Regions from separate parts of the uncultured Roseobacter sp. genome, predicted to be linked through region 1. Evidence: riboswitches for the same ligand, from Rfam matches in the RefSeq annotation. Region 1 holds a riboswitch; the other holds the start of a gene.

Evidence for each region. A riboswitch is a leader RNA that binds a small molecule or an ion and turns the genes downstream of it on or off. The one in region 1 is predicted to bind thiamine pyrophosphate.
Region 2: linked by a shared signal. The riboswitch ahead of Q1A20_RS07480 (YkoF family thiamine/hydroxymethylpyrimidine-binding protein) and the one ahead of Q1A20_RS13365 (thiamine ABC transporter substrate binding subunit) in region 1 are both predicted to bind thiamine pyrophosphate.

Annotation. Positions count from the first base shown of each region.
Region 1 is NZ_CANMXR010000006.1:9,568-21,800, forward strand. It holds gene Q1A20_RS13355 (ATP-binding cassette domain-containing protein) at 1-506, opposite strand, end outside; gene Q1A20_RS13360 (thiamine/thiamine pyrophosphate ABC transporter permease ThiP) at 493-2,049, opposite strand; gene Q1A20_RS13365 (thiamine ABC transporter substrate binding subunit) at 2,025-3,005, opposite strand; TPP riboswitch at 3,040-3,141, opposite strand; gene aroC (chorismate synthase) at 3,234-4,334, shown strand; gene Q1A20_RS13375 (TetR/AcrR family transcriptional regulator) at 4,331-4,924, opposite strand; gene Q1A20_RS13380 (DM13 domain-containing protein) at 5,068-5,448, shown strand; gene Q1A20_RS13385 (DMT family transporter) at 5,520-6,494, shown strand; gene cobO (cob(I)yrinic acid a,c-diamide adenosyltransferase) at 6,511-7,110, shown strand; gene Q1A20_RS13395 (DUF6434 domain-containing protein) at 7,153-7,767, shown strand; gene Q1A20_RS13400 (alkaline phosphatase D family protein) at 7,764-9,332, opposite strand; gene Q1A20_RS13405 (branched-chain amino acid aminotransferase) at 9,465-10,334, opposite strand; gene Q1A20_RS13410 (MarR family transcriptional regulator) at 10,505-11,017, shown strand; gene Q1A20_RS13415 (response regulator) at 11,014-11,715, shown strand; gene Q1A20_RS13420 (exodeoxyribonuclease VII small subunit) at 11,864-12,106, shown strand; gene Q1A20_RS13425 (polyprenyl synthetase family protein) at 12,109-12,233, shown strand, end outside.
Region 2 is NZ_CANMXR010000003.1:151,202-163,434, forward strand. It holds gene Q1A20_RS07465 (sulfurtransferase) at 358-1,272, opposite strand; gene Q1A20_RS07470 (peroxiredoxin) at 1,294-1,956, opposite strand; gene Q1A20_RS07475 (TIR domain-containing protein) at 2,181-6,035, opposite strand; TPP riboswitch at 6,347-6,459, shown strand; gene Q1A20_RS07480 (YkoF family thiamine/hydroxymethylpyrimidine-binding protein) at 6,453-7,061, shown strand; gene Q1A20_RS07485 (ABC transporter permease) at 7,066-7,854, shown strand; gene Q1A20_RS07490 (ABC transporter ATP-binding protein) at 7,851-8,606, shown strand; gene Q1A20_RS07495 (ABC transporter substrate-binding protein) at 8,603-9,592, shown strand; gene Q1A20_RS07500 (CoxG family protein) at 9,897-10,349, opposite strand; gene Q1A20_RS07505 (nucleotidyltransferase family protein) at 10,452-11,057, opposite strand; gene Q1A20_RS07510 (XdhC family protein) at 11,050-11,832, opposite strand; gene Q1A20_RS07515 (VWA domain-containing protein) at 11,829-12,233, opposite strand, start outside.

The sequences.
Region 1 (12,233 bases):
AGCATCTCATGGCGCAACGCGGGGCCGAGCGCCGCGAAGGGCTCGTCCAGCAAGACAACGGGTCGATCCTGCACCAATACCCGGGCCAGCGCCGCGCGGCTTTGCTGACCGCCGGAGAGTTCACCGGGTTTGCGGTCGGCCATACCCACCAGGCCGACACGCTTCAGGGCCTGTTCCACCCGCAGGTGATCCTCCGGTGTGAGTTTCAGGTCGGACCGGATGCCTAATCCTATATTCTTGGCAATGGAGAGATGCGGAAACAGGTTGTTATCTTGAAACAGCATCGCAATCGGGCGATCCCCTGGTGTGGCATCGGTGATGTCGACATCGTTCCACCAAAGCTTGCCGCCGCCCAAAGGCAGAAAACCACCAAGCGCTCCAAGCAAGGTAGATTTCCCGGCGCCCGAGGGGCCGATGACAGCGGTCTTGCGCCCTTGTTGAACCTCGAAGTCGGCACGCAACAAGAATCCACCTTGCGAAATGGTGACGTTTTCAAGCCTCAGCATGCCAGCGCCCCGCTTTGTCAAAAATCCAGAACAGCGCAAGCGCCATGACCAGCAGCAGCAGGGCGGCGCCGGCGGCAGCCTCGGTGCGGTAGGCGCCCATCAAGCGGTACATTTGCAAGGGCAGCGTGGCGCGATCCGGATCTGCAAAGAGCGCAATCACGCCAAGATCGCCAACCGAGAGTGCACCGGTCAGCCCGGCGGTAAAGCCGATTTGCGCCCGCAACCGCGGCAGCACCAGCCAGCGCCACGCGGGCCAGCCGTTCAACCCCAGAGATCGCGACAAACGGTCATAGGTGGTCAGCACATCGCGCATCGGCGGCGCAAGTATGCGCAGGGCAAAGGGCAAGGCCATCAAAGCGTTGATCAGCGCGGTGACCGGCAATGCCAGCGGCACCGGATCGGCAATCGGGTTGATCAGGATGAACCAGCCGGTGCCGATCATCAGCGGCGAGGCAGAGAGGCCGATCAGACCAATAGCCTCTGCGCCGCCTGCCCGCCGGGTGCTGATCCAGCCCGCCATCGGCAGGGCTATGGCAAGGAGCAAGGCAATGCTGAGCATGGCCACGCCCAGCGAATTCCCCGCTGTTTTCCACACACCGATGGGCATTTGCGGCAGACCCTGCACGCCCGCCAACGTGATCGCGAAAAGCGGCAGCAACAGAAATGCGCTGCCCAGGGCGATTACACAGGCGTCGATTGCCGATTGGAGACCCCCGCGCGCATCCCAACGCCGTACCGCGCGGTCAAGACCAGCGCTCAGCGGAATGTTCGGGATCACCCAAAGCGCAACAAGGGCCGCGCTGCCCGCCAGAAACAGCTGAATAAAGGACAAGAGAGCGGCCCGCGCGAGATCGAAGTCGAAGCGAAACGCCTGATAGATGGCCAGTTCGATGGTTGTCGCGCGCGGTCCGCCCCCAAGCGTCAACGCGACGGCGAAGCTGGTCAGGCAAATGACAAAGATCAACGCGGCGGCCCCCGGTACAACCTGCACCAACAAGGGCATTTCCAGAGTGCGGCAGACCATCCGGGGCGGCAGGTTGAGCTGCGCGGCCAGCCGAAACCGTTCCGCGGGAATGCTTTGCCACCCTTGCAACAAGAGCCGCGTGGCCAGCGGGAGATTAAAGAAGACATGGGCCAGAACCACACCGTGCAGCCCGTAAATCGACAGGGTCGGCAACCCGATGGCCTCAAAGGCTGTATTGACCCACCCGGTGCGCCCAAAGACGGTGAGCAGGCCCAGAACCGCGACGATAACCGGCAAGATGAAAGGGGCGCCCAGCAGGGTGATCAGCACCCCGCGCCCCATAAAGCGACGCCGGGCCAGGGCACGCGCCAGGGGAATCGCGCAGGCGACGGATATGAGGGCGGAGAGGGCCGCCTGCAGCAGGGTAAACCGTATTGCCGCCCATTCCGCGGGCCCGATGCCGCGCCCCACTTCCGCGCGCAGGCCGATGCCGAGAAAGGACAAAAGGACCGCCACGACGACAAAGCCTCCCGCGGCGATCCCTGTCGTGCCGACTATTGGCTGAGCGCGTTGCGCCATGTCTCAATCGCCTGATCCTTGCGGCTTTCAGCCTCTTCTTCCGAGTAGAAGAGAACTTTTTCCGGCAGCGCCAGTTGCGCCCAGCCGTCGGGCCATTGATCTTCGGGCAAGGCGGCGGGCAGCGACCAGTTCGCGGTTGGGATCATTTGCTGAAAATCCTGGGACAACACATAGGCCATGAAGGCGTCAGCGAGTTCAGGCTCCTGAGTTTGTGCAATCTTGCCCACGGTTTCGACCATGAAATAGTGCCCTTCGGGGAAGATCGCGGCCTTTTTGGTGAAATCCTCTTCGGCGAACATGTGATAGGCGGGCGAGGTGGTGTAGCTCAGCACCATATCGACTTCACCATCGGTGAACATGCCGTAGCTGGCGGACCAGTCCTTGGTCACAGTCAGGATTTTCGGCGCAAGTTTGGTCCAGACTTCACCGGATTTTTCACCGTAAACAGCCTCGACCCAGAGCACCAACGCGAGACCGGAAATCGACGTGCGTGGGTCCTGAATGACCAGCTTCACATCATCATCCATCTCCAGCAGCGCATCAAAGCTCGCGGGCGGCGCGTCCATCGTTGTCTCATTATAGATAAACGCCGTGTGGCCATAGTTGAACGGCAGGAAGGTGTCGTCTGTCCAGTCAATCGGCAGGGTGAGGGCGGAATTATCCTGACCGTGCGGGGCAAAGAGCCCGGTGGCGCGCGCCTTGGCGGTCACGTCGGAGGTCAGACCGATGACCACATCTGCCTTGGTGCGCTCCCCTTCGAGCAGCAGGCGCGGCAACAGATCGCCCGTAGCAAATTGCAGATCGCAGGCGCAGGTTTCTTCAAACCCCGCTTCGATCATCGGGCCGGGGCCCCATTCAGACGTGAAGTAATCGCCTGCATAGACAGTCAGCACGGGGGTATCGGCCCCGGCCTGCGTGGCCAGCAGCAGCGTTTTAGCAAGTAGGGTTCTCCGCATGATCAATCCTTTCAAATGCGACGAACGGATGAGAGGATGATCAGCTCACCTTCCCTCCGCCGGTCTTAACCGGTTCAGGTTCTACGGGTCCGCGATACATCGCATCTCAGCCGGAAAGGCCCCCCGAGGTATGCCCAGACCTAAAGCCGCGCCCGGAGATTGGCAAGCGATAAGCTCTTGAGGCGGCAGGCCCGCCCGGCTAAGCACCGTCGCAAAGGAGCGTTTGCGATGTCGATCAACAGTTTTGGCCATCTTTTCCGCGTGACCACATGGGGGGAAAGCCACGGGCCTGCCCTGGGCGCGACGGTAGATGGTTGCCCGCCCGGTGTGGCGATTGACGCGGCGATGATCCAGCATTGGATGGACAAGCGCAAACCGGGACAGAACAAATACACCACGCAGCGCCGCGAGGCGGATGAGGTGCGTATTCTGTCAGGTGTGTTCGAAGGGGTGACGACAGGCACCCCGGTGCAGCTGATGATCGAGAACACGGATCAACGCTCGAAAGACTATGGAGATATCAAGGACAAGTTCCGCCCGGGTCATGCGGATATCACCTATTACCAGAAGTACGGGGTGCGTGATTATCGCGGGGGCGGTCGGTCAAGCGCGCGCGAAACGGCGGCGCGCGTTGCTGCGGGCGGTCTTGCGCGCGCGGTGATTGCGTCGCTTGTCCCGGGCGTCTGGATTAAGGGGTATATGACCCAGATGGGGCCGCACGCCATCGACCGGGACCGGTTTGATTGGGATCAGATTGATCAGAACCCGTTCTGGGTGCCCGATGGGCAGGCGGCGGAGGACTGGGCCGGTTATCTGGATGGGTTGCGCAAATCCGGCAGTTCCGTGGGTGCGATCATCGAAGTTGTCGCACGGGGTGTGCCCGCTGGCTTGGGCGCCCCGGTCTACGGCAAGCTCGACACCGATCTGGCCGCGGCGATGATGAGCATCAATGCCGTCAAGGGCGTGGAGATCGGCGAGGGCATGTCCGCTGCCATGCTGACGGGTGAGCTCAATGCGGATGAAATCACCATGGGGCCGGACGGGCCAATCTATTCATCCAATCATGCGGGCGGCATCTTGGGCGGGATCAGCACCGGACAGGACATCGTGGTACGGTTTGCGGTGAAACCGACTTCGAGCATCCTGACCACACGGCGTACGATCACGACATCAGGCGAAGAGACCGAAATCATCACCAAGGGTCGGCATGACCCCTGTGTCGGCATTCGCGCGGTGCCAGTGGGTGAGGCGATGATGGCCTGCGTTCTGCTGGACCACATGTTGCTGCACCGCGGTCAGGTTGGCGAAAATCAGGGGCTTATCGGCTAGGTGCTTTCAACGTCGAGAAGCCGCGCGATGCTCTCGATACTTTGCTCAACAATGCCCAGCGGCATGCGGGACCGGGCCAGCACACGCAACCCGATGTATTGCGTGAGCAGGACGTTGGCCAGGGCACGCTGCTCCGCTTCCGGCAGGCCGGCATGCACCGGCGACGCACGTAAAGCCGCCTCCAGACCTTCGCGAATACCGCTCATCCCCTTTTCAACCGCCGCCGCGATGTCCGGGTCCGACATTTCAAACCCAGCGGCGGCTGAGCACAGCAGACACCCGCGCGTGTCCCCCGCCGCCACGGCGGCATAAAGGGCGGCGAAAAGGCTGACAATTCGGTCACGACCGTCCGGTACGGATGCATTGGTCAGCCGCGCTTTGGCTGCCCCTACCGCTTCGTCGTCGTAATGGGCGAGCACCAGCAGGAACAGGTTCTTCTTATCCTTGAAAGCCTTGTAAAGACTGCCCCGGGTCAACCCCATGCCCTCCAGCAGGTCAGGCAAGGACGCGTCAAGATAGCCCTTTTCCCAGAAAACGGCTGTCGCCTTCCTAATCGCATCATCCGTGTCGAATTCTCTGGGTCGGGCCATCTGCGTCTCCTTCCGATAGGCATGATATAGTTCGGAACTGATTGTTACACAACTCACGCAGACGTGTATTGTACTGTTCGGTTCCAAACCATAGTTTGCCTGCATCACCAACCGCAACCGCACAAAACAGAAAGACCGACCCCATGAAAATCCTCATCAACGCTTTCCTCGCCTTGAGCCTCACAGTGCTTGCCACCTTTGGCGCATCCGCGGGCACTTCCGGCAGCTTTATCGGCAAGAGCGATCACATCACCACCGGTGGTGTCACCATCGTCAAAAACGCCGACGGCACGGCAACGGTCACGCTGGACGAAAATTTCTCGCTGGACGGTGCGCCAGACCCCCGTGTCGCCTTTGGCAAGGACGGCAGCTACGCCCCTGAGGCGGATCTGGGTGTGTTGCAAAAACTGAACGGCAAGCAGGTCTATACCGTGCCCGCATCCGTGAACATCGAAGACTACAACGAAATCTACATCTGGTGTCTGAAATTCTCGGTGCCGCTTGGCGTCGCCGCTTTGAACTGATGTGACGAAAGGTCGGGCGCGGCTTCCCTTGCGCGCTTGATCTTTCCCTTCCAGGGGCGCAAGAGATGCCCATGGCCCAAGACCTCACCGAACATCGTCCCGGCCGCGCAATTGCCCTCAAGCTTTGCGCGGTTTTTCTGTTCATGGTCATGGCCGCGATCATCAAGAGCGTGTCGGGCAAGGTCCCACCAGGTGAAGCCGTCTTCTTCCGATCGTTCTTTGCCATTCCGGTGATCGCGGTCTGGCTGGCGCAACGGGGTCAGCTGCGCCAGGGCCTGATCCCCTCAAACCTCATGGGCCACGTGTGGCGCGGCATCTTCGGCACCTCGGCCATGGGATTGACCTTTGCCGGGCTGGGGTTGCTGCCACTGCCGGAAGTCACCGCCATCGGCTACGCCACACCGATGTTCGCAGTCCTTTTTGCCGCGCTCTTTCTGGGGGAGCGGGTGCGTCTGATCCGCCTCTCTGCGGTAGCACTTGGCCTTGTTGGGGTGATGATTGTCATCGCACCACGCCTGAGCGTGGGGGCCGATGAGATGTCGCGCGCCGCGACTTTGGGTGCGGCGATGGTTCTGATCGCATCGATCCTGCGCGCGATGGTACAGATCCACGTACGCCGGCTGGTGCAAACCGATCATACCGCAGCCATCGTGTTTTACTTCTCCGTGACAGCGACCGGCCTTGCGCTTTTGTCCGCGCCGATTGGCTGGGTTGTGGATCATCCCGCATTTGTCTGGGTCTGGCCGGAGACCTCCGTGGTGCTGATGCTGATCGCTGCCGGTCTCATCGGCGGCATTGCCCAGATCATGGTGACTTCCTCCTATCGCTTCGGTGGTGCGTCTATGCTCGCACCCTTTGACTACGCGTCGATGATCTTTGCGAGTATCATCGGGTATGTGGCCTTTGACGAAGTGCCGACCGGGCCCATTGTGCTTGGCGCCAGCCTTGTGATTGCAGGCGGTGTTCTGATCATTTGGCGCGAACGCCAATTGGGGCTGGACCGCAGCAAATCGAAGCCCAATATGCCACCCTCAGGTGCCCCTTAACCAAAGGATGATCAGGATGAGTGACGCGGAGACCCACAAGGAAGAAATGAAGAAGGTGCAGGCCAAGCACCGCGCCAAGGTTGCCGAAGCCCAGGATCCGGAAAAGGGTCTTGTGCTGGTGCACACTGGCAAGGGTAAGGGCAAATCCTCCAGCGCTTTTGGCGTGGTCATTCGCGCGCTGGGCTGGAAACAGACTGTGGGCGTGGTGCAGTTCATCAAAGGCAAGTGGATCACCGGCGAACGTCGGTTTTTTGACCAGTTGGGGAATGTGACCTGGCACACCATGGGCGAGGGTTTCACCTGGGATACGCAGGACAAGGAGCGCGACATCGCTGCGGCCCAGGCGGCTTTTGCCAAGGCGGTCGAGATGATGGAGAGCGGGGATTACGACCTGGTCGTGCTGGATGAGATCAACATCGCACTGCGGTATGACTATCTCGACGTGCACGAGGTGATCAACAACCTGAAGGGTCGCCACAAACGCACTGGCGTGATCCTCACCGGACGCGATGCCAAGCCCGAGTTGATGGAATATGCCGATCTGGTCACCGAGATGACCGAAGTCAAACATCCCTACCAAGCTGGCATAAAGGCACAGCGCGGGGTGGATTTCTGAGGCTGGCGAAACATCTTGCCCTCAAAATCCAGGATGTGAGCGATGCCAAGGAAAGCAGAAAACCGACCTGACATCGCGTCGATCACCAGCGGTGCGGAATTGCGCCGCTGGTATTGGCTGAAGGCCGAACTCGACGTGCAAGCCAAGGCCTGTGGGCTGCGCCGATCGGGCGGCAAATTCACGATACTGGAGCGTTTGGCGCATTTTCTCGATACGGGTGAGACCTCCTGGCCCGGTGACGTGAAGCTCACGCCCAGGTCAAAATTTGACTGGCACAGCGCCGATCTGACGCCGCAGACGGTGATCACCGACAGCTACCGAAACTCACAGAATGTGCGGCGGTTTTTTAAGCAGCATGCCGATCCCAAATTCAAGTTCAACATCGCTTTCATGGCGTGGATGAAAGAAAATACCGGCAAAACGCTTGCTGACGCCGTTGCCGAATACAAACGGCAACGGGTGGAGGTCGCGAGACCGGGCTATCAAAGCGATATTGCCCACCACAATCAGTTCAACCAATACACGCGTGATTTTCTGGCGGATAACCCGGATATGGGCATGTCCGACGTGCGCAAATACTGGGCCCTGAAACGCGACATGCCGTCCGAGAATGGACGGCATGCCTATTCGAGGTCGGACTTGGACCTTACTGATTAAATGCTGACCCCTTTCGGATCCAGCGTCACCGCGTAAAGCTCTGTGTCTGCGCGATCCATCAGCCGTACTTTCATCTGCTGCGTCTGCGCATCGATATCCACCAACCCGAAAAACTGCAGGCCAGCGCTGGGCGGCAGGTTGACACCTTGCTCTTCTGTCGGCGCTTTGATGAATTTCACTTCGGCGCCAAAGGTGCCGTCCATCTCATTCGGCCCGAAGGTGCCCGCGTGCAGTGGGCCGGACACGAACTCCCAGAAGGGCTCGAAATCCTGGAACTGCGCCTTGTCCGGATTGTAGTAATGCGCGGCGGTGTAATGCACATCCGCGGTGAACCAGACCGTATTGTCGATCTTGGCGGTCTTGATAAAGCGCAGCAGTTCTGCGACCTCAACCTCGCGCCCCATCGCCGGGCCGCTGGTACCATCCGCGATGCCTTCCGCGCCCGCCTGTTCGCGGAAATTGTCCCAGACAATCAGGCCGATGGGTTGGTCGGAGGCGATCACCTTCCACGTGGCCTTGGATGCGGCCAGTTCGCGTTTCAGCCATGCCATCTGCTCCGCGCCCAGTACCCGCTGATCATCGGTCAATTCGGTGGTCGGCGTGGCCGTGTTCGGCCCCCGGTAGCTGCGCAAATCGAGGAAGAAGACATCCAGCATCGGGCCATAGTTGATCTTGCGATAGACGCGGTTCGGCTCTTCGGGTGTGATCCGCAGCGGGGTCATCTCATGGAAGGCGCGTGTGGCGCGGGCCTGCAACAAATGCACCGATTTCTCGGTGTAGCGGTCATCGGCCATCATGTCCTTGCTGTCGGACCAGTTGTTCACCACCTCATGGTCGTCCCACTGCATGAAAGTTGGCACGGTTGCGTTCATCTGACGGACGTGTTCGTCGAGCAGGTTGTACTTCCATTGACCGCGGAATTCGTCCAGCGTCTCGGCCACCTTGCGCTTTTCATCGGGCAGCACGACGTTTTTCCAGATGACCTCGCCGTCTTTTTCCACCTCGTCCTGCATCGGCCCATCGGCATAGATGGTATCCCCGGAATGGATGAAGAAATCGGGCTGGTGTTGCGCCATCGTGGTATAGGTGGCCATGCCCTGATCGTCGATGCCCCAGCCCTGACCGGCGGTATCGCCGGACCAGGCAAACCGGATGTCACGCCGGGCCATCGGTGCGGTGCGGAAGCGCCCGACCAGCGGCTCAGAGACCGCGTTCACATCACTGAGATCGGTCGCGACAAAGCGGTAAAAGATGTCCTGATCCGATGGCAGGTCACGCACCAGGCGTTTGATCGCCATGTCGCTGGAGGGGATGGCGTCCATTGAGGCCAGGCGCCGCACATCGGCAAAGCTCTCCGTGGTGGACACCTCCATGCTGACGCGCGCGGGTCGATCCGTGCGCGTCCAGATCATGCCTGACGACGTATCGACGTCCCCCGATTGAACACCATGCGTGAAAACCGGGCGTGACCCTGCACGGCTGAGGCTGGGCATGGCGAGGCTGGCGGCAAAGGCGGTGGAGCCGGCCAGAACGGCGCGGCGGGTGGGACGAATGAGTCGTGTCATGAAGGTCTCCATGTGGCGATTGGCTACCGCGACATGGGACACCTTCTCTGTGACGTCCGTGGCACACCCGTGTAACGGGTATGAAAAACTTTTGTGACGCCTGCGTTTGTGCACAGGCGTCACAGTGTTCCATTAGCTGCGCACGAGCGTCTCATAGCTTTCGGCAATCTCGCGGGTGATGCTGCCGACCTCGAAGTTATAGTCGCCGATCTGACCCACGGGTGTGACTTCAGCCGCCGTCCCGGTCAGCCAGCATTGCTCAAACCCTTCCAGCTCTTCCGGCATGATGTGGCGCTCATGCACCTTGATCTGACGGTCCTTCAGCATACCGATCACGGTCTGCCGGGTGATCCCGTTGAGGAAGCAATCCGGGTCCGGCGTGTGCACTTCGCCGTCTTTGACAAAGAAGATATTGGCGCCCGTCGCTTCGGCCACATAGCCGCGGTAGTCGAACATCATCGCGTCCGAGCACCCCTTGGCTTCTGCCGCGTGCTTGGACATGGTACAGATCATATAGAGGCCCGCAGCCTTGGCATGACTGGGGATCGTCTCCGGGCTTGGGCGCTTCCATTTGGAGATGTCGAGCTTGGCACCCTTCATCTTGGCGTCCCCGTAATAGGCGCCCCATTCCCAGGCGGCGATGGCCAGTTGCACCGGGTTGCGGGCGGAGGCAACCCCCATGTCCTCACCGGCACCACGCCAGGCGATGGCGCGCACATAGGCATCCTGCAGGCCACTGGCGGCAAGCACCTCGACCTTGGCCGCCTCGATTTCATCCACGGTGTAGGGGATTTCGAAGTCGATCATCTGGGCCGATCGGACCAAACGTTCGGAATGCTCGCGGCTTTTGAAAATCTTGCCGTTATAGGCGCGCTCCCCCTCGAAGACCGAGGAGGCATAGTGCATTGCATGGGTCAGAATATGGACGTTGGCCTCGCGCCATTCGGTCATTTGACCGTTCATCCAGATCTTGCCATCGCGATCATTGTAAGCGCCTGCCATCGTCTTTCCTTCCTGGGTTCGTCGCAAACTTTTCAAATATTGCGCAAAATACGTCCGATACGGTCATAAAGTTGCGCAAAAGATGCGATTCGATAGCCCTTCACCCTTGGAATGTCAACAACACTGACATATGCTGACACAGATTAGAGCGATAGTTATTGAGGCATGGTATGGCAGACGGTCGGAGCACGACGGCCCAGAGCGGTGAAAACCTTCTGTTTTTGACCGACGAACAATTGCGACAGGGGATCGAGGCGATGTTCTTTGCCTATCGTGGTTTCACCGCCGACCCGGATCGCATTCTGGCCGATATGGCATACGGCCGCGCACATCACCGTGCCGTGCACTTCATCAATCGCGCGCCGGGCACCACGGTCAATAATTTGCTCAACATTCTTGGCGTTACGAAACAATCGCTCAACCGTGTCTTGCGCACGTTGATCGAGGATGGTCTGGTAGAGAGCAAAGTTGGCAAGCTCGACAAACGCGAGCGGCATTTGTTTTTGACAGAGGAAGGGCAGGCGCTGGAACAGAAACTCTCGGATGCGCAGCGCGCGCGGATGCGGATGGCCTTTCGCGATGCGGGGCCGGACGCGGTTGCCGGCTTTCGGCAGGTGCTGGAAGCCATGATGGACCGCGAAATGCGCTATGCCTATACGCGGCTGCGGGATAGCGGCACATGAGCGACATGGATGCACATCTGCTGATCGTTGACGACGATGAACGTATTCGGACCTTGTTGCAGAAATTCCTGATGCGGAGCGGTTTTCTGGTGACTGCCGCACGAGATGCAGCCCATGCGCGGCGCATTCTGTCGGGTCTGGATTTCGATCTGATCGTCCTGGACGTGATGATGCCGGGCGAAGACGGTCTGACGCTGACGAAATCGCTGCGGGAAACCCGCGCCGTGCCGATCCTTCTGCTGACGGCCAAGGGGGAGACCGGCAATCGGATCGAAGGGTTGGAGGCCGGGGCAGATGATTACCTCGCCAAACCGTTCGAGCCCAAGGAGTTGTTGTTGCGGATCAACGCCATCCTGCGCCGTATGCCGGAGGCGCCTGTTGACCAGACAGCGCCCAAGGTGCTTACGCTGGGCACCATCCGCTACGACATGGAGCGCGGCGAGATGTGGCAGGGCGAGGATCTTGTGCGGTTGACCGCAACCGAGATGCAGTTGATGAAAATCTTCTCCGCCAGCTGCAATGAACCCATCAGCCGCGCGAAGCTGGTGGAAGAGCTGGGGCGTGACCGCGGGCAGGCGCAGGAACGTGCGGTGGATGTTCAGATCACCCGGTTGCGGCGCAAGATCGAAGAAGACCCCAAGCAGCCGCGCTATCTGCAAACCGTGCGCGGCGCGGGGTACATGCTGGCGCCGGAATAGGAGGCCGGGGGCATTGGGGGCTGTCTGCCCCCGGCCCTGACGGGCCTCCCCCGAGGATATTTCTGGCCAGAAGAAAGGGGCGGTGGGCTGGCACCGCGCTGAAATACCCGCTAGAAAACTGCCAGCGCACAGACAGGACGTTCCAACCATGACCGATACACCCGTAGATCAGATGAGTTTCGAGCAGGCGATGGCCGAGCTGGAAAAAGTGCTGGGTCAGTTGGAGCGCGGGGATGTGGCGCTGGATGAGAGCATCGCACTTTATGAACGGGGCGCGGCCCTGAAAGCGCGCTGCGAGACGAAGCTGAAAGAGGCCGAAGAAAAGGTGGCCGCCATCACCCTGGACGGTGAGGGTACCCCGACGGGAACAAAACCGGCTGAAGGGCTCTGAGCATGTTTGCCGACCGTCTGGGCGACGCCGCCCAGACCATTCAACACCACTTTGATCTGATCCTTGGCGCTTTGGACGCTCTGCCCGTGGTGGAGGCCATGGCGCATGCAACACATGGCGGCAAACG
Region 2 (12,233 bases), on a different contig from region 1:
CCAGTCCATTCTTGACCGGCTGAAATCATAAAAATAATTTGGTTGTTTTAGTTGATTAATGTCCATTTGGGAATCCGTTACGTGTTCACATTTTGCTGAGAGGCGTCGATCCGGGGGTTTTCAACGCCTGAAGGTCACACCGCGATACTCTGCATAGAGGGATAGGGAAACGCTTTCACGTGCCGCGAAAAAGCTGGCGATGACCGGTGGTGACGTTGGTGAGACGTCCCTGTCTCAACCTGGGTTTGATGCGATTTCCGAACATGTGAGTGGTGCTCACTGGGCCCAGAAAACGCGCATTTCCGCCGCAAGGCGAAGGGGCGCCGCGCTTTTCTTTGGGGTCGCGGCGCCCTTTGGTTACGAGGAGACTTTTGGCAAGGATGGGTCGCTCCCCCATTCCGCCCAGGACCGATGATAGACCCGCACCTGGGGGTAGCCGAGCAGGCGCAGCGCCACATAGCTATGTGCAGAGGCCAGACCAACCTGGCAGTGTAGTGTCACGCTATCGTCCATCGCGATCCCCTTCGCTTCGAAGTTTTTGCGCAGCTTTTCTGCCGACAGAAAACGATTGCCCTCACCCAGGTTTTGCGCCCATGGGATGTTGATGGCCCAGGGAATATGACCATCGGTGTACATTTTGGTCGGGCGCACATCGATCAGCTTTTCGCCGGGTTCGGAGCGATGTTTCAAGACGTAGTCCGCACTGGCAAACCGCCGGGGGCTCGGTGCGGCCTGAAACCGTGCCCGTGCGTGATGAAAACGGATTTTGGTTGTGGGGCCGTCAATCGCGCGCCATGCATCATATCCTCCGTTCAGGAGCGCGACGTTCTGGTGACCAAGGTATTCCAGCAGCCAGAACATCCGTGCTGCATGAAATCCGCCGCGATTATCGTAGAGGACGACCCGGTGGTCCGCTAAAATGCCCAGCCGGCTCAGCAACCGTTCAAGCTCCGGGATCGTCTTGAGCGATCCGCTGATAGGACTGTTCGCTGCAACAACGGCGTTGGGATCAAGATGCCGGGCGCCGAGGATATGCCCCGCGTCGTAGGCGTCTTTTTTGCGCACATCGATCACAACGATAGCTGTTGCCGTGCCCTCAGCCTGCGATGGGGTCATCGCGGAAATGGCACCGATCAACTCATCAGGCTCGACAAGCAAATGGGGATTTACGTAGCCTTCGGTCACGGTCTCCGCTGCGGGCAGATGGGGCAGTGTGGTGGCCGCGGCGAGTGACAAGATTGCAAAACTGCGGCGTGTAAGTTCCTGTTTCACGAAATTTCCTTTCAAAATAAATCAGGTCTGCAGCGCGCGTACGAGCCGCAAATATGGCAAAGGGGTTTTCCATCCGTTCGGAAAGCGCGCCTGCGCTTCCTCATTGGAAACTGAGGGGGCGATCACCAGATCCTCGCCGTGTTTCCAGTTGGCCGGTGTCGCCAATTGATGACGCGCCATCAATTGCAGGCTGTCGATGGCGCGGAGCACTTCGGTGAAATCACGTCCCGTGGTCATCGGATAAGAGATCGTCATCTTGATCTTTTTGTCCGGTCCGATCACGAAGACGGTGCGCGCGGTTGCATTATCGGCAGCGGTCCTGCCCTCCGATGTGTCACCGGCCTCCGCTGGCAGCATGTCGTAGAGTTTTGCAATCTCCAGATGGGTATCTGCGATCATCGGATAGTTCGGAGCGATGTCACAGGCGGTTTCGATGTCATCCGACCAGCGGGTGTGGTCTTCAACGGTATCAATCGACAAGGCGAGCAGTTTCACACCGCGGCGGTCAAAATCCGGCTTCATCCGGGCAACAGCACCCATTTCAGTGGTGCAAACCGGCGTGAAATCCTTTGGGTGCGAAAAGAACATGCACCAGCTGTCTCCGACCCAATCGTAGAAATCGATGGTGCCTTGCGTGCTTTGCGCGCTGAAATCTGGTGCGATACTGTTTATGGCGAGGGGCATTTTATTTTCCTTTAATATTTACTGGGCTGGATGCGGTGATTTACCTGCGTCCGGCGCTGACGGAGTATCGAAGCCGCCCTCGTCAATCCTGATGAAGTTCTGAGAAAACTCTGAAAGCTTTGTGAGAGAGAGTGGTCGCACGGTTGCCCAGAGCACCCGCGCGCTGTCCTGGATCTTTCAACGCTCTTCTAATGAGGGCGCAAATCGTCAAGGCGACCGAAGCCTCATGCAAAAGCTGGAATTTCGAGAAAATGCACCGCCCCGACAAGGTCGCAGGCCACAATGCGGCGCTGTTTGCTGGACGCCCAGACCGCCAGCCATCCATCGTTGTTGCAAAAAGCGCTCAGCCGTTTTGAGGATGGTACGTCCCAGACTTCCACCCGGCCGCCGTAAGTTCCGACAATCAACCGCGCCTCATCTTCGGTAAAACAAAGGGCGCTGACGTAGTCGTTGTCGGCGGGGCGCAGTTCTGTCGTTTGGCGCATGTTGCTGTCAGTGATGTGCACGTGACCCTTTTTGGTGCCAACCGCAATCTGGCCTCCCGCAGCGGAAATCGCGACAGCCGAGGCCGTGACATCAGCCGCCCAAAGAAACGGGACGTCCGAACGTTGGCCACCTGGACCTAGATCATAAAGGAGCAAGGCCGGCACATCGTCCAGAACCAGGGCACACTGCTGCCCATCGGTCGTCAGCGCGAGGCACGGATCATAGGCGGTTTTAAATTCCGCTATGGTTTCGGTCTGCCACTTGGGCGCTTGCCAGGTCACCAGCTTTGTCGCTGGCCACCCACTCCGCAGGCTGACCAGTTTAGTTTCTGCCAGTCTGATTACATCAAGCCGGGAAGGGCACTCGCCAACGGCACTTTCTGGAGCGCGGTTATGGACGCTGACAACACCATCAGATGCTTCAAAATCCACCTTCAAATGGCTTATGCTGTCGCCTTCCAGAACCACAAGCGCGTTCCCCTCGGACGTGGCGCTGAGCCCTGAAACTTCTCCCGAAATCTCGATTGTTTTCAGACAACGCCCATCGGCCAGGTTCCAGATGCGAATGGCATCACCGGGGGTGCGGGCGCCACCTGTCGCCACCAACCCATGTGCCGTGAGAGGTACGACAAATTGCGCGCCGTTGGCATGCCGCTCAACAGCGTCGGTGCCGACCAGGTTTTTGATGTCCCAGATGCGCGCGCCATCGACTTTGTGACCGGTGATTGCGCGGTTTGTCTGTTGGTCGAGGTGCAAGCCGTAGACCTGTGAGGGGTTTGGGCATGATCCGATTTCGCGAAAGCTCTGCGTGTCCCATAACCGCAAGGCGCCATCCCACCCCGAGGAAAGCAGGTTTGCATCTGCGTTCGTGAAAACGAGACCTGAGAGATGAGACCCCTCTTTCCCGTCAGGCCCGCCGTTCAGCAACCCGATCGGCCTGCCCTCTGGCCAGGATATCAACTGTAGTTGCATCGTATTGATGCCCAAAGCCAGCGTGCTGCCATCTGCCGAAAAACAAATTTCCCTGATGGGCTGCGTGATCGTGATGCCGGTGGGTTCCGTCTCTCCTGTATCGGGGTCGATGATTTCGACCGTCTTGTCGTTGGCAAGTACGAGCTTTGGTTGGTCAGGCAGAAAGCTGATCGCTTGCGACTCGGCATTTTGGGTGAGAGAAACGGCTTTGGGGTCTTTATCCGAAATGTTCCATATTTGGAGCGCGCTGGTCTCTCCCGTTTTTGCTTCTATGATCGCGGCAAGCTTTGTTCCGCACCGCGAGATCGCCATATTGACCACCTGCTTGCCCGATGAATCCCGGACGGTACGCAGCGTCATTGCGTCGACATCAAAGACGGTGATGCGGCCCTCCCAATCGCCCAGAAACCAGCGCCCACTTTGCTGGCAGTAGGCCGAGCAAGAAAATGACGCGTCCTCAAGCGCCTCTTTGTATTGGGGGGTGCCGGTAGAGGTCTGCCAAACATGCAGCACACCCATCTCTCCACCTGCCATTGCCAAGCCACGTGCCTCATCCACTGCGACCGCAGACATCGCAAAGACCTCATCACTATCGAGGCTTTCGGCGGTGCCGGGCAGCACCCGTCGCAGGGGATCGCCGGCTTGTCGCAATGCCGGGGTCAGAGCCCGCAAGATCGATGATTTGGCGCTGGCCGAGGCTTGCGCGACCAGTTGCGTCAGCCTTGGGTTGGCATGATTGACCAGCCTTGCCTGCAGTTGAGAGGCCAAGTGATCCGGTTCAGCCAAAAGCAGACCATAGGCCATGTCAAAGATGCTTATGATATCTTCGGTTGCCTTCGCATCATCGGCTGTGAGGTCGTTCTGCCCTTGCATCATGCGCAAATCTTCGATGAAGCCGAAAAAATCCGCTGCAACGCGCCTTTGCATCAGGCTGAAATCAAACAACAGCGCACAGGCCTCTTCAATGCGGTTTACCTGCATCAGATGGTGGGCGGTTGCCGTCATGGCATAGGATGTCATGACGGCTGGATTACATTGAAACAGCCCCCAGCCATAGTCTGCGAGCCTGCGATGTCCTGCGGTTTCTGCGACCGCATAGGGGCCGGATTTCTTTCGATCCAACAACCACTCCAGAACGGATAGGTGGAACACCGCCAGCTTGTCGCCCTCGGTAAAGAGAATTGATCCGCAGCTTTCGATGATCTCGTCTCCGTCGTAATCGGTCCAGTTCAGGATCTGTGCCAACTCCAACTGGGCCATGGGCTCGCGGGCCGTGGTCAAAACCTCAAACAGCGGGCGTTGCGCTGATTTGTAGATGCCTATGTCTGGAAACTGGCGTTTGAACGTTTGCAAGAGCATGGCTGCAAAGCCGGAAGGCAAGGCATCTGTCGCCTCAAGGTCAAGGCGTTTGGTCGCAATTTCGCGGCAAACCCAAAGTGCGTAGAGGAACGACCCTTCGCACCGGCTTTCGATTTTATCTATGGTTGCCGGGGCGGGTGGCGTGGCCAGTATTTGCTCCAGTCTGCTCCGCAGAAAGGCCGCCAGGTCCGTTCCGTTCGGCTTTTGCGCCTCAAGGCGAAAAGGGGACAAGTGTTGAAGCGGCAATGAAACCTCGGGTTCATTCGGGCGGCTGGTGACTAGAAACCGGAGCCAGTCAGGTGTTCTTTCGATGTCATTTCCGACAATGTTGACCAGTGGGTTTGCACCGTTGTGAGACGCCTCATCGAGTGCATCGATCAAGATCAAAAGACTTTCGCCGTCTGGCAAGGTGATGCCCGCCAAGGGTTGAATGAACAACTCTTCAAACAGAGTTTCAGCGCTTTGTTCGGACAGAATCTCTTCAAGCGGTAAAGCGTTCAACCGCGCCTGATAGTCCGGCAGGCGCATGCTGAGTTGAAAGGCCAAAGACGTCACAGCCCGGTGCGCGTCACTCTTGCGGGCATGGCCATGCTGACAAAAATGGACGGCTGCAAGCTCGGGCAACTGCGCCGTGAGCCAGGCAGACAGCGCAGTTTTACCCGTACCTGGCCCTCCCGTGAGCCAAAATGCGCGCTCGTCCCCTTGCAGCCAGGCCTTGATTTCATCCAAAACCCAGGTGCGGCCCGTAAACCCATCAAGATGGCGTGCAATGTCGGTTTGGAAAGACAGCGGATCCAGCCGTTGGATCAGACGTTGTGTTGTGCCGGCAAAGTCCAGATCGTCGGTTTTGATCGCGTGCAGGAGCCGTTGAAATTTCACCTGATATACGTCTTCATCGACGTGCCGCGCATCGCGCATATCAAGCCATTGAATGCGGGTAATCGAAAGTGGTGGTTCAACTGTTTCTACCAGAACCGGAATGATTTTGAGCTGTCGGGCCATCGCCCGCGCCAGTTCGTTCAGGCAATAGCCATCAGGTCGCCTGACGGAATGTGGGGTCATCAGGAGGATGAAATAGCCCATCTCCGGGCGTTCAGAGACCCACTCGAGACCTTCCTCGATGTAGCGCTCCCAGTCGCCGCCTGGGCACAGTTGTTCCGCGTCAAACCAGGTCTCGTACCCGGCGTTTTCGAGGTCAGATTTTATCTTTGCGGCGAAAAGCGCCGTGTGATCGTGTCCGTAACTCAGAAAAATGCGTTTCATTCAAAACGTCCTCTCCCAAAGGACTCTATTCGGTAAATCTGGTTTAGTTGATCGCGACCAATTCGTCTTTCTGGATGAATAAAGTTGGAGCAATATAACTTAGATGAAGGCCTTGCCGCCCAACGCTACCACAAAACGTGGGCGTTGATGCGGTCTTAGGTGGATTTTGTTGCTGTCTATGAGGCCAGCCTCAACGGCAGCACCATGGGGCTCGGCCCCATTTGATGATGTGGCAACTCTTTTTACAGAAATAGACATCAAGCCCAGCCGGTTGGTCGGTCTTGCATTTCTTCCGTCGATCTGACACGAAAAAGTCACCACAGGGGAGCCGCGTAGAGCCGCGGCTGAGATGCGGGCGCATGCCCTCGGACCCTCAAAGCTGATCTGGATAATGCCAGCGTAGCAAGGAGGACAGAAATGTTTGCAGGCGCGCAAGTTTCCCTTTACCCGATGACAGACGGGTTTGTTGATCTCATTCTATCATCGCTCAACGCCCTTGATCCGTGGCGCGACAGATTGCGGATCGAAACCGATGATATTTCAACCCTGATCGTCGGACCGCCCGAGGTGCTGTTTCCGGCATTGCGTGACCTTTACGCAGCGGCGGCGGCTTCAGGCCAGCATGTTGTGTTGCGCGCTACCCTGTCACGCGGCTGTCCCGGTGAGCCTGATGACCCGATCTGCCAGACAGGAGCGCTTGCCAATCCGTCAGAGCTGCTGGCGTCACGCCAACAGAACGCGCTAACGGCCATCGCTGCGACACCGCAAAAGGGCCAGATGGCGGATGCGCAGTTCTCCTTGTATGTGATGGGGGCAGGCGATCACATGGCTGAGATCATGGGCTGTATCGAATTCCTCAAGCAAAGCGGTACCTTTGATCGGTCGAAAAACTTCTGCACGCGCCTCGCGAGTGATGCAGGCCCGGTCTTTGCCACTCTGGAGCAGGCATTTTGCCAGTTCGGCCCCCCCAATGGGCATGTCACGATTGATTTGACGGTATCCGCCAACAGCCCATCCAAGCGCTGAACAGATGCATCGCCCCTTGCCTCGCCGTCCCGGCGAAGGTCTTACCCGTAGCTTTCCCGCCGTCCTGAGTCTGGTCAGCGCCTTCGCGATCTGGGAGCTTTACGTTCGCGTCTCGGGGATATCCCCGCTCGTGCTGCCTGCACCTTCGCGGGTGCTGGATCAGATGGTACTGAACCGCGCCATTCTGTGGCACAACACGGTTCCGACCGTTAAGGCCACGCTTGCCGGGTTTTCCCTGTCGCTTACGGTGGCCTTTGTCTTCTCCGTTGTGCTGGATTTCACACCGCGCGTGCGCCGTGCGCTGCTTCCGATTTTTGTCGTGAGCCAGACGTTGCCGCTTGTCGCCATCGCTCCTTTGGTCGTGTTGTGGTTCGGTTTCGATCTGACACCAAAAATATTGCTGGTGACGCTTGTGACGTTCTTCCCGATGTTGGTGGCCCTGCTGGATGGATACGCCGCCACCGACCCCGAAATTGAAGACTTGCTGCGCGCCATGGGCGCCTCACGCCGCACAGTGTTTCGCCGCGCGCGGTTGCCATCTGCAATGCCGTATTTCTTTGCAGGGCTGCGTATTTCGATCACCTATGCGGTCGTGGCGGCGATCTTTGCGGAATATGTCGGCGCCCGCGCGGGCCTGGGCATTGTGATCCTGAACGCCAAGAACAGCTTTCGACCTGACCTCGTGCTGGCGGCCGTTGTCATCAGTTCGGCCCTGACGCTGGTGTTGTTCGCTGTCACTGCCCTACTGCAACGCATCTTCCTGCGCTGGCGCGACCTGGGAGATGGCAGATGAGCATTCTCGAGATGAAAACCGTCGCTGTCACCTTGGGCAACACCGCAGTGCTGGACGACATTTCGATGCGGGTGGCCGAAGGCGAATTCGTATCAATCCTTGGCCCGTCCGGTGCCGGGAAGTCCACCATTTTCCGACTGTTGACCGGGGCATTGCAGCACTTCCGCGGCACGATCACCTGCAACGGGCATCCGTTGGCGCAAAATCAGCAGGGCTTTGCGTTTATGCCGCAGCGTGACGCGCTGATGCCCTGGCGGCGGATCCTCGACAATCTGACCTTGGGGCTGGAGGTGCAGGGCATGACCCGCAAGGATGCGCGCGACCGCGTTATGCCGTTTCTTCATGACTTCGGGCTGATCGGGTTTGAGCAGCATTACCCGGCACAACTGTCGGGTGGGATGCGACAGCGGGCGGCTCTTTTGCGCACCGTTGTGCAGGCGCGGCCCGTGCAATTGCTGGATGAGCCCTTTGGCGCGCTGGACGCGCTGACGCGTACACGGATGCAGAAGTGGTTCGAAGAGCGCTGGCGTGCTGCGCGCTGGACCACGGTGCTGGTCACCCATGATGTCCGCGAGGCCGTAGCACTTTCCGACCGCATCTATGTGCTGTCGTGCCGGCCTGCACGCGTGATCGCCGAAGTTGCCGTGTCCACCGCACGCCCGCGCATGGACCGCGCTATCACAGCCGAAGCCCACGCCCTGGAGGCGCATCTTCTCGACATTTTACTCAATCAAACCGGAGACCAGATATGAAACACCTGATTGCAGCCGCCTTGCTTTGTGTGAGTTTGCCTGCCTGGGCGCAGGAACGCCTGACTGTTGCCCTCGACTGGACACCAAACACCAATCACGTCGGTCTTTATGTGGCGCAGGCCAAAGGTTGGTTTGAGGACGCGGGTCTTGTTGTCGATATCCTGCCCTATACGGATACATCCTCCGGCACCCTTGTGGCCACCGGAGTGGCCGAGTTTGGGATTCTCAGTGCCGTGGGTTTTCACAGCCAGCGGGCGAGCGGTGCGGATATGACTGTCGTTTTGGCAGTCGTGCAGCATGAGACCGGGCGGTTGGTCTTTAACGGCGAACGCGAGGACATTCAGCGCCCTGCAGATCTGGACGGGATGACCTATGCGGGTTTCGGCAGCGCGTGGGAGGAGGCGTTGATTTCAACCATCATCCGCAACGACGGCGGCGAAGGGGTTTTCGATACTGTTACATTGGGGACGTCGGCTTATGAAGCGTTGGCCAATGGCAGCGTGGATTTCACGCTGGAGGTCAGCACGTGGGAAGGCGTGAACTCGGTGCTGCTGGATCGTCCGCAACGCGCCTTTCGCTATGCCGACTTCGGCGTTCCGGACCAGCATACGACATTTTTGGGCGGCAATGGCACTTGGCTAAAGCAAAACCCCGACGCCGCCCGCGCGTTTGTTCAAGCCGCGCAGCGTGGCTATCAATTCGCCGCCAACAACCCTGCAGAGGCTGCTGATATACTGATTGCCGAAACCGCCGGGATGATGTCGAATCCCGACCTTGTACACGCCTCGATGGTGGCGCTGGTCGAGGGCGGATTTCTGCAAGACCCCGGCGAACCGGTAGGTCTGATCGACGAAGAGATGTTCGTGAATATCACACAGTTTTTGTTCGAGGCGGGCATTTTGCGTGGCGAGGACGGCAGACAACTGACCGAAAGGCCGGATGTCTCAAGTTGGTTCACAAATGACTACCTCTTGCCTTTAGACTGACCGCTAACATCAAGATGGTGAGTGGCATTCATCTTGAGGGTTGCATCAACCAGGGTCACCAACGCGCCGCCAGATGGCGACTGGAAACCCGCGTCGCGTGAAGATGGATATCGCGATCATCCCATTCATTTGATGGGTATCTGGCCATCGCCCCCGTTGCTTCAACAAACGCGAGGGAGCCAACATTGCGCTTGGCTCCCTTTCAACCAAAAGCGAGGAAGTCAACGCCGAAGGAGCAGGTATTGCGACCGAAGCGGGCTGTCATGACAAGGATATCCGACGCGTGGTCGGCTTAGCCAATCGCTTAGACAGTTGCGTCTTCATTGGCCACGTCAGCAAATGACTTGAAGAACTTCGCGGCCAGCTTTTTGGCTGTGCCTTGGATCAGACGGCTTCCCAGTTGGGCAAGCTTGCCACCGATCTCGGCCTTGGCTTCATATCGCAGGATGGTCTGATCTCCGTCAGCGGTGAGCGTGACATCTGCGCCGCCCTTGGCATGGCCCGCAGCGCCACCATTGCCTTGGCCAGTGAGCGAAAACGCATCTGGCGCGCCCGCTGTGTCCAATTGCACGTCGCCGCTGAAGCGCGCCTTCACAGGCCCCACCTTCAGGACAACTTTGGCGGCAAGCTCGGTATCAGAGTGTTTGACCAACTCCTCACAGCCGGGGATGCATTGCTGCAAGACTTCCGGATCATTCAGCGCGGCATAGACGCGGTCTTTTGGGGCGTTGATGATGACTTCGTCGGCGAGTTCCATGATATTTCCTTTGCTAACAACAGGGGAATCTGATGTGGTCTGCTTGTTCCGGCGTCAAAGCGATTTTCTGACGCAGGCGGCGCAGGATGTTCATCCAGTTTTTCATTGCACGGTTTCCTTTCGGGCCAGCAGCGCCTGATAGGCGTCGGGTGTGTCTACATCGGCATAAAACCCTTGTGCTTTCAGCGCATGTCGCTGCACCAGATCCGGGTTTTCACGGGTGAAGCGCATGCACCCGGGACGGTCAGGGTCTTCCAGTAGACGCGGCCGAAGTGCCTTCGGGATCACGATGGGGTTGCCGCGTTTGTCTCCGTTAATGGGTATGGAGATTTTGGCGGGGTCGCCCGCGATATGCGCCCGAAGGAGTGAGCTGATGTCACCTGCGTTCAAGAGCGGCTGATCCCCTAATCCGATCAGCACCAGTTCCGCCGACGGACAGGCACGCAGCCCGCAGGCAACCGAGGTTTGCTGGCCCATCTCGTGGTCAGGATTGAACGCAAAAGTGACGTCGATGTCTTCAAGCGCGCTTACAATCCTGGCTGCGTCACGGCCCGTGACGACAACAATCGGCCCTGCGATTGCCGCACGATATTGCAGGACAACATGTCGGATCATCGGCATGCCGGAGACGGGCAGGAGCAGCTTGTTCTGATCGCCCATACGGCGCGATTGACCCGCTGCCAGAATGATCGCGGCGACATCAGTCATCGGCTTTGCCTTGAAAGACGCGGCGTCTCTGTTGCACCAGTTCGGCCAAAATCGAAAGTGCAATTTCCTCCGGCGTTACGGCTCCGATGTCGATGCCGGCAGGCGCTTTGATGGTTGCAATCGGCGCGTCACCGACACCGGCCTTGCGCAGCTTGTCCGCCAGAACCGCGAATTTCTTCTGGCTGCCGACAAAGGCGATGAAATTCGGCTTGACCTGCAATGCGGCCAGGAGCGCGTCCAGATCCCCTTGGCCTTGTGTCGCAACGACCACCGCATGGCGTTGGTGGGTAATGGTGTCTCCGAGCACGCTTTTGATGTCCCAGTGAAAACTGGGCGCGAGTGCTGACAAAGCGTTGGCCACCGGCGAGTTTCCAACGACCGTCAGCACCGGCATCGGCAGGCAAGGTTCGATGAAAATATCGACACTGCCACGCGAGGGGCAGCCATTGCGGGCAAAGCGCGTACCGTCCACCTCCTCCCCGGCGGTGATCCCTTTCTCGGCCAGCAGCTCTTCCGGGGCGACGGACACCAGTTGCGGCGCCCCTGTTTTAAAGGCCTCGACAGCCGCGCGTTTGACAGCGCCGCGCGTGCAGCCGCCGCCAAGCCAGCCCTCCAGAATGGTGCCATCGCTGCTCAACAGGGCTTTTGCGCCGGGCTTGGCCGCTGTCGCCCCGGCGGTGCGCACAATGGTTGCAAAGGCAAAGGGCTCACCCTGTGCGCGCAGGGTTTCCGCCGCTTCGGCCAGATCAGAGGAAAGGATTTCTGCCGGTGTCATAGCGCTGTCAGCTCCCGATCAAGGGCGGCCAGATCGTCCAGCGTGTTGGCGGAGGCAAAGAGATCAAGATGTGGGAGCGCCGCCGCCATGCCTGCCGCGACGGGCGCGTAATCGCGCCACCCTTTCAGCGGGTTGAGCCAGATGATCTTGCAGCCGCGCTTTTTCAAGTCCTCGAGGGCCGCGTCCAGAACGTCGGGCGGGGCCGTGTCGTAGCCGTCCGAAAGGATCATGACGACGCTGCGCCCATCGACAAAGCGCTTGGCGTAGGTTCTGGCAAAGCGAGCCAGAGACGGCCCAATCTCGGATCCGCCACCAAAACCGTCCGCCATCAAAGACATGCGTCCAATTGCCCGCAGGGTATCCTTGTCGCGTAGGGCTTCGGTGATGCGGACCAGACGGGT